Regions from separate parts of the Amorphus suaedae genome, predicted to be linked through region 1. Evidence: predicted binding sites of a transcription regulator. Region 1 holds the regulator's gene; the other holds the start of a gene.
What was found. The regulator PhoB, encoded in region 1, activates phosphate uptake and scavenging genes when phosphate is short. The targets are predictions, from matches to a motif close to TGTCATNNANCTGTCAT.

Region 1 (8,232 bases):
GAGCACATCGGTAAGGTCCCGGGCCTCGAGGAGTACGCCCAGTTCTTCCTCTCCGAGCAGGTGTCCGGCATGGGCAGCCCGCTCGAGCAGGCCGGCCTGATCCCGCTCTCCGCCGAGGAGCGCGAGACCCAGCTCGCCAACGTCGAGAACAAGGTGTCGATGTCCAAGTAGGACAATCGATCCCCTGACCCGATCCGGACGGTCGCGCAGGATGCGCGGCCGTCCCCTTCCCCGACCGCGCCCCCCGCACCTGGGGGGATCCTGCCAGCCGCGCGAGGCCGCCGACGTGACGAACGCCGCGCATCCCCGGAGCGCCGCGCCCAGCAAGGGTCGCGCGCACCCCTCCCGGACTGGTAGACCTCTATCCGGCTCCGGCCACATCTCCCGCGGCGACCGTCCGGTCGAGACCGCGGACCGACAGCCCCGGTCGACCGGCAGCCCCCGCTGCCATCGGCGGGCGGACGACCTCGAGCCCCCTTCGCGGGCAGTCGCACCGACCGGTGCGGCGCTGGCAGATCGACGCGCAACGGCAGGAACGCCATGAACAATCTGATCGTGATCGTCGTCGCGCTGGTGCTTCTGGGCTTCGTCTATCAACTGGGCCTCAGGCGGTCGAAGTCGATCCAGGCCCAGACCGGCCGCAGGCTGCATTCGCGCCACGGCCACTACGGCCTGATGGTGGTGCTGTGGTGCCTGATCCCGGCCAGCATCGTCTACATCGTCTGGCTCTTCGTCGAGCCGGTGATCGCCACCAGCATCATCTCCTCCTTCATGCCCCCGGACGTGGCCGCCGACGGCGGCGAGGCGATCCGGTCGACCCAGCGCATTCACGCGCTGGTCAGCGGCTACGGCGTCGCCGGCGACGTCCACCCCTACGAGCAGGCCGCCGCCGAGCAGCTCAACACCTTCCACGACATCGCCCGCCTCGCGCTGGTCGCCATCGTCGCCGCGGCCGGCGTGGCCGGGGCGCTGTTTGCCCGCAGCCGCATCTCGCCGACCATGCGGGCGCGCAACGAGGTTGAGGGCTTCGTCAAGTTCGTCCTCATCGTCTGCTCGATCATCGCGATCCTCACCACCGTGGGCATCGTGCTGTCGATGCTCGGCGAGGCGCTGCGCTTCTTCACCTACGTCAGCCCGATCGACTTCTTCTTCGGCACCACCTGGAACCCGCGCTTCTCGTCGGTGGGCTCGGCCAACCAGGGCGAGTTCGGCCTGCTGCCGCTGCTCTGGGGCACGCTGATGATCACGCTGATCGCCATGCTGGTCGCGGTGCCGGTCGGGCTGATGTCGGCGGTCTATCTCTCCGAGTACGCCGGGCCGAAGCTGCGCTTCGTGGCGAAGCCGCTCCTGGAGGTGCTGGCCGGCATCCCGACCATCGTCTACGGCTTCTTCGCGCTGGTCACCGTCGGCCCGTTCTTCAGCGAGGTCGGCGCGCTGTTCGGCCTGCACGTCCAGGCGACGAGCGCCTTCACCGCCGGCGTCGTCATGGGGGTGATGATCATCCCCTTCGTCTCCTCGCTCTCCGACGACATCATCTCGCAGGTGCCGAAGGCGATGCACGACGGCTCGCTCGGCCTCGGGGCGACGAAGTCGGAGACGATCCGCAAGGTGATCCTGCCGGCCGCGCTGCCGGGCATCGTCGGCGCCTTCCTGCTGGCCGTCAGCCGCGCCGTCGGCGAGACGATGATCGTGGTGCTCGCCGCCGGCAACAGCCCGGTGCTCACGGCCAACCCGTTCGAGGCGGTCTCCACGGTGACGGTGACCATCGTCAACCAGCTCACCGGCGACGTCGACTTCGCCAGCCCGCAGTCCCTGGTCGCCTTCGCGCTCGGTCTGACCCTGTTCGTCATCACGCTGGGGCTGAACGTCGTCGCGCTTCACATCGTCCGCCGCTATCGCGAACAATACGAGTGATCCATGTCCTCGATCGACACCGCCTCCTCCGCCAGGTCCCATGAGGCGATCGGCAAGATCGTCGCCAGGTCGCTTGGCCGCCGCAAGCGCGCGGAAGTCCGTTTCCGGGCGATCGGCCTGACGGCGCTGCTCCTGGGCATCGCGTTCGTCGGCATCCTGTTCGGCAGCATCCTCTACAAGGGGCTGCCGGCCTTCTGGCAGGCGACCGTCCATCTCGAGGTCTACTTCGATCCCGAGATCATCAAGGTGCCGGAGAAGCCGGTGCAGACGGCCGACCAGTCGCCGGCCGAGTTCATCGAAGAGCTGCAGTCCTGGCAGCGCAAGCTCGCCTTCGTGAACTGGAACAAGATCGTCCAGAACGCGTTCGCCGAGCTCATCCCGGCCGCCGCCGAGGATCCGCGCAGCGCGCTCGGCATGGTCGCCTCCGGCGAGCGGGTGCGGCTGCGCGACCTGGTGATGAACGACCCGTCGCTGATCGGCCAGCGTCGCGAGGTCTCGCTGACGGCCAGCGCCAACGTCGACGTCTGGCTGAAGGGCAACATCGACCGCGACCTGCCGCAGTCGTCCCAGCAGCTGAGCGCCAACCAGCAGCAGTGGGCCGACGCGCTCTACGACCGCGGCGTCATCACCATGGACTTCGCGACGGGGCTGTTCACCAACACCGACTCGCGCTCGTCGCCGGCCACCGCCGGTCTCGCCGGCGCCTTCGTCGGCTCGTTCATGATGATGCTGATCGTCATGTTCCTGGCGGTCCCGGTGGGCGTCTGCGCCGCCGTCTACCTGGAAGAGTTCGCGCCGACCAACCGGCTGACCGACCTCGTCGAGGTGAACATCAACAACCTCGCGGCGGTGCCGTCCATCGTGTTCGGCCTGCTCGGCGCGTCGATCTTCATCAACTACCTGGGGCTGCCGTTGTCGGCGCCGCTGGTCGGCGGCCTCGTGCTGTCGCTGATGTCACTGCCCACCGTGATCATCGCCGCCCGCGCCTCGCTGCGCGCGGTGCCGCCGTCGATCCGCCAGGCGGCGCTGGGGGTCGGGGCCTCGCCGATGCAGGCGATGTTCCACCACACGCTGCCGGTGGCGGTGCCGGGCATGCTCACCGGCGCGATCATCTCGATCGCCCAGGCACTCGGCGAGACCGCGCCGCTGCTGCTGATCGGCATGAACGCCTTCGTGGCCTCGGTGCCGTCGACGCCGCTGGATCAGTCGAGCGCGTTGCCGGTGCAGATCTATCTGTGGCAAGGCAACGAGATGCGGAACTTCTTCGAATCCCGCACTTCTGCCGCGATCATCGTGCTTCTTGCGCTGATGATCTGCCTGAACGCCATCGCGATCTTTCTGCGGCACAGGTTCGAGCGTCGCTGGTAATCCGAGGGGCCGACGTCCACCGACGGACACCTGCCTCTTTCCGGAAAGGGAGACTACCCATGACCGCAGCTGCTGCCCAGGCGGCCCCCACCTACGAGACGGTGCGCACGCCCGATCCGGCGCCGCGCCCGGTGAAGATCGACGCGGATGCCGTGAGCGTCTTCTACGGCGCCAAGCAGGCCCTGTTCGACGTCTCCATCGACATCCCGGAGCGCGCCGTGACCGCCTTCATCGGTCCGTCGGGCTGCGGCAAGTCGACGTTCCTGCGCTGCTTCAACCGGATGAACGACACCATCGACAGCTGCCGCGTGAAGGGCAGCCTGGTGATGGACGGCGACGACCTCAACGATCACTCGCTCGACGTGGTGCTGCTGCGCGCCAAGGTCGGCATGGTGTTCCAGAAGCCGAACCCGTTCCCCAAGTCGATCTGGGAAAACATCGCCTACGGCCCGAAGATCCACGGGCTGGCGCGCTCCAAGGCGGAGCTCGACGAGGTGGTCGAGCAGAGCCTGCAGCGGGCGGGACTGTGGAACGAGGTGAAGGACCGGCTGCAGGAGCCCGGCACCGGCCTGTCCGGCGGCCAGCAGCAGCGCCTGTGCATCGCCCGCGCCGTCGCGGTGAACCCGGAAGTCATCCTGATGGACGAGCCGTGCTCGGCCCTCGACCCGATCGCCACCGCCAAGGTGGAGGAGCTGATCGACGAGTTGCGCGAGAACTACACGATCGTCATCGTGACCCATTCGATGCAGCAGGCCGCCCGCGTGTCCCAGCGCACCGCCTTCTTCCATCTCGGCCTGCTGGTCGAGGAAGGGCCGACGAACCTCGTGTTCACCAGCCCCAAGGAAAAGCGGACCCAGGACTACATCACGGGCCGGTTCGGCTGACCGCACGGACCTGACCAACCAAAGAAGAAAACCGCATGCCAAGCGAACACATCACCGGAGCCTACGACGAGGAGCTGCGCGACCTCGTGGGGCGCATCGCCGAGATGGGCGGCCTCTCCGAACGGCTCGTGTCCGAGGCGGTGACCGCGCTGGCGAAGATCGACATCGCGCGGGCCCAGGGGGTCATCCTCCAGGACCACCGGCTCGACGAGATGCAGCGGCAGATCGAGGAGCGCGCGATCAGCGTCATCGCGCGGCGCCAGCCGGTGGCCAAGGACCTGCGCGAGATCATCGCGGCGCTCAGGGTGTCGAGCGACCTGGAACGGGTCGGCGACCTCGCCAAGAACATCGCCAAGCGGGTGATCGCGCTGCAGGGCCAGTTCCACACCAAGCGGCTGATCTTCGGGGTGGAGCACATCTCCGAGATCACCCTGGAGCAGCTGAAGGCGGTGATCGACGCCTACACCGGCCAGGACCTGGAAGCCGCCCACGCGGTGCGCAACCGGGACGACGAAATCGACTCCATGTACACCTCGCTGTTCCGCGAACTCCTCACCTACATGATGGAGGATCCGCGCAACATCACCTTCTGCACCCACCTTCTGTTCTGCGCGAAGAACATCGAGCGGATCGGCGATCACGCGACCAACATCGCCGAGAACATCCACTTCATGATCACCGGGCAGCAGCTGCAGGAAGACCGGCCAAAGCATGATGAATCAAGCTATATCCCGGTCAATTACAGCGCAGACGATTGAACACGAACGGGGGCGCGCGCTGATGCCGAAGGTCTTGATTGTCGAGGACGAGGAATCGCTGACGCTGCTGCTGCGCTACAACCTGGAGGCGGAAGGCTACACCGTCGACGCGTGCGCGCGCGGCGACGAGGCCGAGATCCGGTTGCGCGAGAGCGTTCCGGACCTGCTCATCCTGGACTGGATGCTGCCGGGCCTGTCGGGCATCGAGCTGTGCCGGCGGCTGCGCAACCGGGCGCAGACCGAGAAGCTGCCGGTGATCATGCTGACGGCGCGCGGCGAGGAGACGGAACGCATCCGCGGCCTGTCGACCGGCGCCGACGACTACATGGTCAAGCCGTTCTCGGTGCCGGAGCTGATGGCGCGGATCCGGGCGATCCTGCGGCGGACCAAGCCGGAGGTCGTCTCCGGCATGCTGACGGCCGGCGACATCGAGCTCGACCGCACCACCCATCGGGTGCGCCGGTCCGGCCGGGAGATCCACCTCGGCCCGACCGAGTTCCGGCTGCTGGAATTCCTGATGCAGTCGCCGGGCCGGGTGTTCTCCCGCGAGCAGCTGCTCGACGGCGTCTGGGGCCACGACGTCTACGTCGACGAGCGCACGGTGGACGTGCACGTCGGCCGGCTGCGCAAGGCGATCAACCGCGGCAAGGCGCTCGACCCGATCCGCACGGTGCGCGGCGCCGGCTACGCCTTCAACGACCAGTTCGCCGTCCTGGAGAAATAGCCGGCTCGGCGGCCTGCCTGACCGGAGGCCGGTGCGTGAAACGAAAAATCCCGGCGCGGGGCGCCGGGATCCGGGAGGGTTCGAAGGGGCGGGTCGGCCGGGCCGACCGGGGCAGGCCGCGATCAGCGGCTGCCGCTGCCGCCGCCCGAGCGCGACTTCCGGCGATCCGGCGCCGGCTGGTAGGCGATCCGCGAATGGGCATTGCAGTAGGGCTGGCCGGGGGTGGACTCGCGGCCGCAGAAGGCGAAGTCGTCGCTGCCCGGGTCGCCCATCGGCCAGCGGCAGGTGTGCTCGTTGAGCTCCATCAGCGTCTTCCGGTCGCCGAACGGCACCACCTCGGCCGACATCGCGGCGGTCGGCGCGAGCTGGGTTTCCATCTCGGCCTGCGCGACGATCTTCAGCGCGGTGTTGCCGACGAGACGGGTCTGGCGGGAGATCGCCGCGCCGCCACCGCCGCCGCTGACCGTGGCGCCGCCACCGCCACCGCCGCCGACGCGGCCGCTGGTGGGCTTGGAGGCCGGACGCGGCTTGCGCGGACGCGAGGCGCCCGGCGCCTTGGCGCGACCGGACAGCCCGAGCCGATGAATCTTGCCGATCACCGCGTTGCGGGTGATGCCGCCGAGCTGCCCGGCGATCTGACTCGCGCTCAACCCCTCGGCCCAAAGCTTCTCGAGGAGCGATACGCGTTCTTCAGTCCAGGACATCGGTGTGTCGTCGGCCATCTCGGGACCTCCGTCTGTGGCTCGCAGAATCCTTCGGCCTCGCGGACAACGCCGCGTGTATGCGCCGATGCGGTTCAGGGTGGGGCCGTGCACGATATGTCGTGCCTTAACGATTTGGATACTACAACATCACGCGAATCGATGACAAGATTCACCTGATCCAGGCGGCGCGCGGCGCGTCGGTTTTCCCCAGCGGAATTCCCGGTGCCGCAAGGTCGCAGCAAGCCTGCCGGAAAGCCGCCGGACATTGACAGCGGGCGGCGTTCCTCGAATATAGAAAGCTTTCCATCGTGCCGCCTCTTGGCGGCACGATTTGTTTTTCGGGTGCCAACAATCCGGCCCCGGCTCCTAAACTTGAGAGAACCAATGACAACGTCGGCCCTTTACAAGACCTATGCGCGCGCTGATCTCTCGTTCGAGAGCGGCGAGGGTGCCTGGCTTAACGGGTCCGACGGCCGACGATATCTCGATTTCGGCTCGGGCATCGCCGTGACCGCGCTCGGTCACGCCCATCCCCACCTGGTCGAGACCCTGACCAACATGGCCGGCAAGGTCTGGCACACCTCCAACGTGTTCCGCATTCCCGAGCAGGAGCGGTTCGCCGAGCGGCTGTGCGCGGCGACCTTCGCCGACCGGGTGTTCGTGACCAACTCCGGCACGGAGGCGACCGAGGCGGCCATCAAGACGGCGCGGCGCTACCACTACGCCAACGGCGCGCCGAACCGCTACCGCATCGTCACCTTCGAGGGCGCCTTCCACGGGCGCACGCTGGCCGCCATCGCGGCCGGCGGCTCGGCGAAGTACCTGGAGGGCTTCGGCCCGCCGCTGGAGGGCTTCGACCAGGTGCCGTTCGGCGACTTCGAGGCGGTGAAGGCGGCCATCGGCCCCGACACGGCGGCGGTGATGATCGAGCCGGTGCAGGGCGAGGGCGGCATCCGCCCGTTCGCCAACGAGTTCATGCGCAAGCTGCGCGAGCTCTGCGACGAGACCGGGACGCTGCTCGTCCTCGACGAGGTGCAGACCGGCGTCGGCCGCACCGGCAAGCTGTTCGCCTACGAATGGTCGGGGATCACCCCGGACGTGATGGCGATCGCCAAGGGCATCGGCGGCGGCTTCCCGCTGGGCGCGTGCCTGGCGACGGCGGAAGTGGGCGACGCCATGGTGGCGGGTACCCACGGCTCGACCTATGGCGGCAACGCGCTCGCCTGCGCGGTCGGCAACGCGGTGCTCGACGTGGTGCTGGCGCCGGGCTTCCTGGAGCGGGTGTCCGAGCAGGGCCTGATCCTGAAGCAGAAGCTTGCGGCGGTGGTCGACGGCCATCCGCGCGTCTTCGAGGGCGTGCGCGGCGAGGGCCTGATGCTGGGCCTGAAATGCCGGGTGCCGTCTCCGGACGTGGTGGCGGCGGCGCGCAAGGCGGGGCTTCTCACCATCGGGGCGGGCGACAACGTCGTCCGACTGCTGCCGCCGCTGGTGGTCACCGCGGCGGAGATCGACGAAGCCATCAACCGTCTCGACGACGCCGCCACGGCGCTCGAGGCGAGCGAACTGACGAAGGCCGGGGGAACGGCATGACGACGAACGGCAACACACGGCACTTTCTCGATCTCGACGTCCTGTCGAAGGAGGTGCTCCGGGGCATCATCGACAACAGCCGCGCCATGAAGGGCACCCGCGACGGCGCTCGCCGCGGCCACGGGCCGCTGGCCGGCCGCGTCCTGGCGATGGTGTTCGAGCGTCCGTCGACCCGCACCCGCGTCTCGTTCGACGTGGCGATGCGCGAGCTCGGCGGCGAGACGATCATGCTGACCGGTGCGGAAATGCAGCTCGGCCGCGGCGAGACGATCGCCGACACGGCGCGCGTG
Region 2 (8,232 bases), on a different contig from region 1:
CGCCACCAGCGGGTCGTCGATGCCGTAGACCACCAGCTTGTGGTCCGGCGTCAGCATGTTCCACTTGGTCGACTTGTCGAAGATCCGGTCCGGATCCTCGGCGGAGGCCGGGGCGGACACGGCGAGGCTCGCCAGCGCGAGGACGAGCGCGGCGGCGAGCGACTTGGCGAGCGGGGACGTGGCCATCTTCGACGGGATCTCCTTCAGGGGTACGTCGATGAGATGGGAGTGGCCGGGGCGGTAGACAAGCCGGTTCCGCTGCCCCTCCGCTCAGTCGGCCGCGACCTGCACCGCCGACAGCTTCGCCTTGTACTCCGGCTCGACGTGGATGGTGACGATCGAATTGGGCACGCCGCCGCGCAGCCCCGCCTCGATGCGGTCGCAGATCGCGTGGGATTCCGAGACCGTCATCTCGCCGGGCACGACCAGGTGGAAATCGATGAAGATCGTCGGCCCGGAATGGCGGGTGCGCACGTCATGGGCCTGCATCGCGCCCGACGCGTGCCCGGCGATCAGCGCGGTGATCAGGTCCATCGTCTCCTGCGGCACGGCCTCGTCCATCAGGCCGCCCACCGAATCCCGGATCATCCGCCATCCCGACCACAGGATGTTCAGCGCCACCAGCATCGCCAGGATCGGATCGAGCACCAGCCACCCGGTGAGCCAGACGAGGGCGACACCGACGATCACGCCGCCGGAGGTCACGACGTCGGCCATGAGGTGGCGGCCGTCGGCCAACAGCGCCGGCGAGCGGGAGCGCCGGCCATGGCGCAGCAGCAGCCGCGCCCACACCAGGTTGACCACCGTTGCGATGCCGTTCACCGCCAGTCCCTCGACGGGGGCGTCGAGGGGGCTCGGGGCCAGCAGCGCCATGCCCGCCGTCGCGAAGATCGCGAGCGCGGCGATGACGATCAGCACGCCCTCCAGCACGGCGGAGAAATACTCCGCCTTGCTGTGTCCGTAGGGATGGTTGTCGTCGGCCGGGATCGCCGAGATGCGCACCGCAACGAGGGCCGCGGCGGCGGCTGCGATGTTGATGATGCTCTCGATCGCGTCGGACAGCAGCGCCACGCTGCCGGTCAGCCAGTAGGCCAGGAACTTGAGCGCAAACACGCCGCAGCCGATGGCAATGCTGCCGAGCGCGAGCTTGATCGCCTTGGTCATTCGGTCACCGAAGTCTGGGGCGTCTCCCCGCTCGGATCGGTTCGATCGAGCGAAACGGGACAGCCCAAGCTGTTGAAGCCGGAGCCGTGCCCGATCGGTTCGTCGACCTGACGGGGCATGGTTCCGGGACGCGGCCGCAGCCGTGACGATCGGGCCGGGAAGGGTCCGAATCGAACGTGTCCGACGCGCCCTGCAAGCACGCCGCGTCGCGCCCCTTGCGGGGCGGGATCCGCCGGATCCCGTCGTCGAATGTCTGTTCTACGCCGCGTAGGCTGGCCGGGAGGCCTGGTTGGCGGCGAGCACGTTCTGGAAGAACTGCTCGGCGCTTGCCTCCCACGAAAACGTTTCCGCGTAGGCCCGGCACCGGTCGCGTGGAATGTCGAGGGCCGCAAGGGCCGCCTTCCGGAGGTCGTTGTCAAGAACGCCGCACTCGGAATCCCCGACCACGTCGATGGGGCCCATGATCGGGAAGGCGGCGACGGGCACGCCGGCCGCCATCGCCTCCAGCAGCACCAGCCCCCAGGTGTCGGTCAGGCTCGGGAACACGAAGACGTCGGCCGAGGTGTAGTGGGCGACGAGTTCCTCGCCGAGCTTCGGGCCGGTGAACACCACGTCCCGGTAGCGGGACTTCATGTCTTCCAGCGCCGGTCCCCCGCCGACCACCACCTTGGTTCCCGGCAGGTCGAGCTTCAGGAAGGCCTCGATGTTCTTTTCCACCGAGACGCGGCCGACATACATGAAGATCGGGCCGGGCAGGTTCAGCGCCGGCGGCACGTCGGGACGGAACTTGTCGTGGTCGACGGCGCGCACCCAGCGGTAGAGGTTGGTGAACCCGCGTTCCGACAGCGAGCGCTCCAGGGTACTGTTGGAGACCATGCATCCGGCGCCCGCGTTGTGGAAGCGGCGCACGAACGAGTAGGACCAGCTCAGCGGCACCGGCACGCGCGCCGCGATGTATTCGGGAAAGCGCGTGTGGTAGCTCGTCGTGTAGGGCTGCTTGTTGATGAGGCACCACTTGCGCGCCATCATGCCCAGCGGGCCTTCCGTCGCGATGTGCATGTAGTCCGGCGCCATCTCGTCGATCCGGCGGCGGATCCCGGCCGGCGACGTGATGCTCAGGCGGATCTCCGGATAGGTCGGCAGCGGCACCGTGCGCAGACCTTCGGGCGACAGCACGTCGACTTCGATGCCCATGCGCCGAAGCTGCTCGATGGTGATCTGCAGCGTGGTGACGACGCCGTTGACCTGCGGATGCCAGGCATCCGTCACCATGACGATCTTGCTCATGCGGCGGCCTGCCGCGTGGTGGCGATCTTGGCCACCGGCTGCGAACCGATCTCGGTCCAGCGGATGAGCTCGAAGCGACCGTCCTGCGTCTCGCCGACGGCGGTGCAGCTTTCGACCCAGTCGCCGGTGTTGATGTAGTGCACCCCGTACTCCTCGTGCATCGCGGCATGGTGGATGTGGCCGCAGATGACGCCCTGCACGTCCCGGCGCTGTGCCTCGCCGGCCAGGGTCTGCTCGAACTTGCCGATGAAGTTGACGGCGTTCTTCACCTTCAGCTTGGCCCAGGCCGACAGCGACCAGTAGGTGAGCCCCAGCTTGCGCCGCACGATGTTGACCCAGGTGTTGATGCCGAGCGCGGTGACGTAGGCCCAGTCGCCGAGGAAGGCGAGCCACTTGGCGTGGCGCACGACGACGTCGAACTGGTCGCCGTGGATGACGAGGTAGCGCTGGCCGTCGAGGCCCTCGTGGATGATGCTGTCCACCACCTCCACGCCGCCGAAATGGGTGCCCACGTAGTCGCGCAGGAATTCGTCGTGGTTGCCGGGAATGTAGACGACCCTGGCGCCCTTGCGCGCCTTGCGCAGGATCTTCTGCACCACGTCGTTGTGCGCCTGGGGCCAGTACCATGACCGCTTCAGGCGCCATCCGTCGATGATGTCGCCGACGAGGTAGATGGTCTCGGCCTCGTGGTAGCGGAGGAAATCCAGAAGCAGGTCGGCCTGGCACCCGCGGGTGCCCAGATGGACATCGGAGATGAAGAGAGCGCGGTAGGTCTGCGTCTCGATCCGGTCTGGCACTGGCATCCTATCGACCACGATTCCGGTCCCGATGGCGTCGATGGGGTTGGCTGCAAGCTGTTTGCCAGCCTCAGCCTATTTCATCAACTCGATTCGAATATCAACTATATGACACCCCTGTGGTCGATTCACGACTCCGGGCCGCGACAAGGTGCCCGCGGCCGCCCCGTCCGGGTTCCGGAGGGCGCCCGACCCGCCGGAAATCCCCCTGCCGGATCAGCGCCGCCGGACCTGCATTGTGCATCGCGTCCGCTCCGGCCTACGGTTGACTCTTGCGCCTTCGTCCGTAGTGATAGCGGCACGTTTTTCCACCAGTCGCGGCGGATTTCGCCGTGTCGCACCGACAGCCGAAGATCCTGTTCGACACCGCGGCGGCCGGGGCGCTCGCCTGGGTGAATGCCAAAGGGGACGCAGGAATGCGATCGATTTTGTGTGCGGCGCACGCCGGTGGCCAGGGCAAGACGACCCTGGCCCAGCTCGTCTACCTCGGCCTGCAGCGGTCGGGGGCGAGCTACAAGCTGGCGTCCGCCGATTTCGTCGACGACACCGGCCGCTCGAAGATCGGCAAGATGTACCCCCAGCGGGTCACCGAGTTCGGCGTCGGCGCCGAGCTGTCGATCGCCAAGAAGGCGAACGACATGAACGCGTCCCTGAAATACTGGGACCGGCTCGGCCGCAGCCTTCTGGAAGGCGGCGTGGTGGTCGATCTCGGCGCCAACGTCGTGTCCCAGGTGACCGAGTGGGCCCGCGCCCGCCGGGTCAGCCAGATCTTCCAGTCGCGCAAGGCGCCGCCGGTCGACGTCATGCTGGTCTGCCGCGCCGAGAAGCACGCGATCGACGACATCGCCGACCTGGTCCGCCAGTTCAACGACCAGGACGTCATGCCGATCTCGCGCATGTACATCGTCCTCAACGAGGCCGGCGGCAGCTTCTCGAGCCTGAAGATCTCCCAGGAGCTCAACAAGATCGCCGAGAACCGCGCGCTCCACTACATCAAGCTGCCGCGCTGCACCTCCGAGCTGTGGCACCTGATGGAGCTGAACTTCGTGTCCATCGAGGACGCCCTGAACCTCACCGAGGACGAGGCGGCGGAGAAGTTCGACATCGACATCTGGGAAGCTACCTCGGGCGTCGCCGACCTGCGGATCTGGTTCGACCGCGTCTACGCGAACATGAAGGAAGAGGGCGTCTTCGAGGGCGCCTGATCCTTGCGCCGCCAGGTCGCCGCGATCCGGGCCGCCGTCTCCGAAAGGGGGCGGCGGCCCGTTCGTTTCGGGGGACCGCGGCGCGGCGGGCGGACCTATCCCCAGGAGAAGGCGCGGCCGCCCTTGAAGCGGCCCGCGCCGCGCGCCAGGTTTACCGGCGATGACATTGCACATCCTGAAACTCTGCGTCGGCGCGGACACGATCGACGACCTGCGCGGCTGGGTCGAGCAGCGGGTCGGCGCGCGCCGGGCCGCCGGCGAGGAGGCGGTGTCGCGCCACGTCACCCGCATGACGCCGAAGCGCGGCGACGAGATCGCCGGCTCCGGGTCGCTCTACTGGGTGATCCGCGGCTTCATCCAGGTGCGCCAGCCGATCCTTCGCATCGATCCCATCGTCGACGCCGACGGGGTCAAGCGGTGCGCGTTCGTGCTCGCCCCCGAGCTGATCGAGACGCGCAAGACGCCGCGGCGGCCGTTCCAGGGCTGGCGGTATCTCACCCCCGCCGAGGCGCCGCCCGACGACGCCGGGCTCGACGGCGACGACGACATGCCGGCCGACATGCGCCGCGAGCTGGCCGATCTGGGCCTGCTCTGACGCGCCCGCTCCCCATCTCCGGAAGGCCTTGCGACACGACGGCCTTTGCCTGCCGCGCCGGATGCGCCATCTAGAGGGGGTGAGCAAGGACAACCGACCCACCACCCGCACGCCCGTGCGCCCGACCGTGACGTCGACGACCGGCCAGCCGCCGGCCGAGCGGTCGCCGCGTGCCGACATCGACGCCTTCGTGGCGCGGTCGCGCGCCGCCGCCGCCTCGCCCGGCACCGGCCGGCGCGGCCGGCTGATGTTCGCGCTCGACGCCACCATGAGCCGCCAGGCGACCTGGGACCGGGCCTGCGCGATCCAGGCGGAGATGTTCCAGGAGGCCGGCAAGGTCGGCGGCCTCGACATCCAGCTCGTCTATTTCCGCGGCTTCGGCGAATGCCGCGCCTCCAAATGGGTCTCCGACACCTCCCGCCTGCGCGACCTGATGACGCGGATCGATTGCCGCGGCGGGCTCACCCAGATCCGCAAGGTGCTGGGCCGCGCCCTCGACGAGACGCGCACCGAAAAGGTGCACGCGGTGGTCTACGTGGGCGACTGCATGGAGGAGGCGGTCGACGAGCTCTGCGCGCGGGCCGGCGAGCTGGGGCTCCTGAAGGTGCCGGTGTTCGTCTTCCAGGAGGGCAGCGATCCGGTCGCCTCGCGCGCCTTCGCCGAGATCGCCCGGCTGTCGGGCGGCGCCCATCTGACCTTCCGCGCCGACGCCGCCGACGAGCTCGGCCGCCTGCTGCGGGCGGTGGCGGCCTACGCCGCCGGCGGCCGGGCGGCGCTCGCCGACATGAGCGCGCGCGGCGAAGAGGGCGCGCGGCTGCTGATCGGGAAAATGGGCTGAGATGATCTGGCTTCTGCTCGGGACCCTGGCGCTGGGCGCCATCGTGGTGGCGAGCCGCGGCTTCTCGCAGGCCGATCCGGCGGTGCTGGCACGGCGGCTGCGGATCGCGGGAGGCGTCGTCTGCGTGCTGGCGGCGGTGGGGTTCGCGGTGCGCGGGATCTGGCCGCTGTCGGGACCGCTCGGCCTGTTCGGGCTGTCGCTGCTCGGCTTCGGTCCGCTGGCCGGGATGCGCCGGTCGCGCGGGGCGCCGCGCTCAGCCGGTCAGTCGTCGTCGGTCACCACCGACTTCCTGCACCTGAGCCTCGATCACGACACCGGCGAGATCGCCGGCGAGGTGCGGGCCGGCCGGTTCGCCGGGCGCGGGCTCGACAGCCTGTCGAACGCCGATCTGCTGGAACTGCTGCACGAGGTCGCGGGCGACCCGGACAGCGTGACGCTAGTCGAAGCTTATCTCGACCGCCGGACGCCCGGCTGGCGTGAAGACCTCCACGAGGACGCGGGTGCGGGGGAGGGCCGCGCGTCGGCTGCGGGAGGTTCCCTGAGCGAAGAAGAGGCCTACGAGATCCTTGGTCTTCAGCCAGGCGCCGGAGAAGGGGAGATCCGCGCCGCGCACCGACGGCTCATGAAGGGTCTGCATCCCGACCGGGGCGGCAGCACGTTCCTTGCGTCGAAGATCAACGAAGCCAAACAGCGGCTTCTGCGCGGGCATAACTGACACGATACTCATCCCCTCGGCATCCCCAGTTTCAGCGGCGCGTTTCGCATCGGCGCCGGTCGTTCAGGTCGTTCGAAATCCAGGCAGGCGATGCCGGCGGTCCGGCCGCGCCGGCCTAGGACGATGGATTGAGCGCCCAGCAGGACACCTTGCGCTTCTTCAGTGCGCTGCAGGCTTCCCAGGCCTCCGACTTGGTCGCGAAGCCGGTGAAGCGGGCGCGGTAGAGGGTGCTGCCGTTGACGTCGACCCGCTCGGTGTAGATCTGGCGGTCGCCGAGGATCGAGCTGTTCTGGCGCTGGGCGTCGAGCAGCAGCGTCCGGGCGTTGCTTTCGCTTTCCGCCGCCGCGATCTGCACGTGCCAGCCGCTCGGCGCGGCCGCCGAAGGCGTGGGGGCGGCCGCGGTGGCGACGACGGACGAGGTGGCGTCCTCCGACAGGTCGACGCTGTCGGCCGAGCCGATGGCCGCGACCTGCTCGATCGGGTCGTTGGCCAGTTCCGCGGCGTTGACCGAGGCGGCATAGGCGGCGATCAGCTCCGGCGTCAGGCGCTGCGGCGTGTCCGGCGTCTCGGCGACGTAGACCGGCATCTCCGGACGCGAGGAGGGCACGGGCACGTCCTCGGGAGCGACGGCGGCCATCGCCGTACCGGCGTAGCCGCGCTTCGCCTTCGGGATGTAGGTGTTGATCAGGTCGGTCATGTGCTGGTCGCGGCTGCGGCCGGTGCGCCCGCCCATCACCACGGCGACGATGAACCGGCCGTCGCGCTTCACCGAGGCCACCAGGTTGAAGCCGGAGTCGTTGATGAAGCCGGTCTTGATGCCGTCGACGCCGTCGACCTTGCCGAGCAGCCGGTTGTGGTTGCGGTAGGACTGGCCGCGGTAGGTGAAGGAACGGGTGTTGAAATAGCTGTAGTAGACCGGGAAGTCGCGCTGCACGGCGAGGCCGAGGCGCGCCAGGTCGCGGGCCGTCGTGTACTGGGCGCGGTTCGGCAGGCCGGAGGCGTTGCGGAACACGGTGGAGCGCATCCCGAGCCGGCGGGCCGTGCTGGTCATCCGCTCGGCGAACTTTTCCTGGGAGCCACCGATCTTTTCGGAGATGGCCACAGCCACGTCGTTGGCCGACTTCGTCACCAGCGCGCGGATCGCATCACGGGTGCGGATCGTCTGGCCCGGCTTGAAACCGATCTTGGAGGGCACCTGCTTGGCCGCGAACGCCGACACCGGGATCGGCGTGTCCAGCGTCATCCGGCCGGCGCGCAGTTCCTCGAAGAGGATATAGAGCGTCATGATCTTGGTGACGGATGCGGGGTAGCGCTTTTCGTCCGCGTGGCTGGCAAACAGCGTCTCCCCGGTCGATCCGTCGACCACGATCGCCGCATATTTCGAATTGGCTTCGCCGCTGTGGGTGGAAACCGCGAGGGCCGTCGCGCTGATCAGCACGACCGCCGCCAGGCGGGCAAACCACTCTGCCCATCCCGCGTTCGCTGAAGCTCGCCCGGTGCTCATTGGAAAACCTTTACTCGCTACGCATGGTGCCGCCTCGTCCGGACCCTGCTCTGTGGCCGGCTTCCGGGCTGGTGACATTGCACCGTAGGGGGAAGCGGTTATCGGGGCGTAAACACGGTCTGAACTT

Region 2: the regulator PhoB is predicted to act here: its motif matches at 3,346-3,362, upstream of AB7M35_RS15165 (UDP-2,3-diacylglucosamine diphosphatase).

Annotation. Positions count from the first base shown of each region.
Region 1 covers NZ_JBRJIT010000003.1:197,137-205,368, reverse strand. Annotated here, with positions in the region: gene AB7M35_RS22385 (substrate-binding domain-containing protein) at 1-171, shown strand, start outside; gene pstC (phosphate ABC transporter permease subunit PstC) at 541-1,914, shown strand; gene pstA (phosphate ABC transporter permease PstA) at 1,918-3,282, shown strand; gene pstB (phosphate ABC transporter ATP-binding protein PstB) at 3,342-4,166, shown strand; gene phoU (phosphate signaling complex protein PhoU) at 4,202-4,924, shown strand; gene phoB (phosphate regulon transcriptional regulator PhoB) at 4,947-5,648, shown strand; gene AB7M35_RS22355 (GcrA family cell cycle regulator) at 5,771-6,370, opposite strand; gene AB7M35_RS22350 (acetylornithine transaminase) at 6,737-7,942, shown strand; gene argF (ornithine carbamoyltransferase) at 7,939-8,232, shown strand, end outside.
Region 2 covers NZ_JBRJIT010000002.1:311,636-319,867, forward strand. Annotated here, with positions in the region: gene AB7M35_RS15150 (CreA family protein) at 1-186, opposite strand, end outside; gene AB7M35_RS15155 (cation diffusion facilitator family transporter) at 271-1,164, opposite strand; gene AB7M35_RS15160 (glycosyltransferase family 4 protein) at 1,423-2,451, opposite strand; gene AB7M35_RS15165 (UDP-2,3-diacylglucosamine diphosphatase) at 2,448-3,254, opposite strand; gene AB7M35_RS15170 (hypothetical protein) at 3,581-4,453, shown strand; gene AB7M35_RS15175 (DUF1489 family protein) at 4,614-5,048, shown strand; gene AB7M35_RS15180 (VWA domain-containing protein) at 5,110-5,886, shown strand; gene AB7M35_RS15185 (DnaJ domain-containing protein) at 5,888-6,601, shown strand; gene AB7M35_RS15190 (D-alanyl-D-alanine carboxypeptidase) at 6,717-8,105, opposite strand.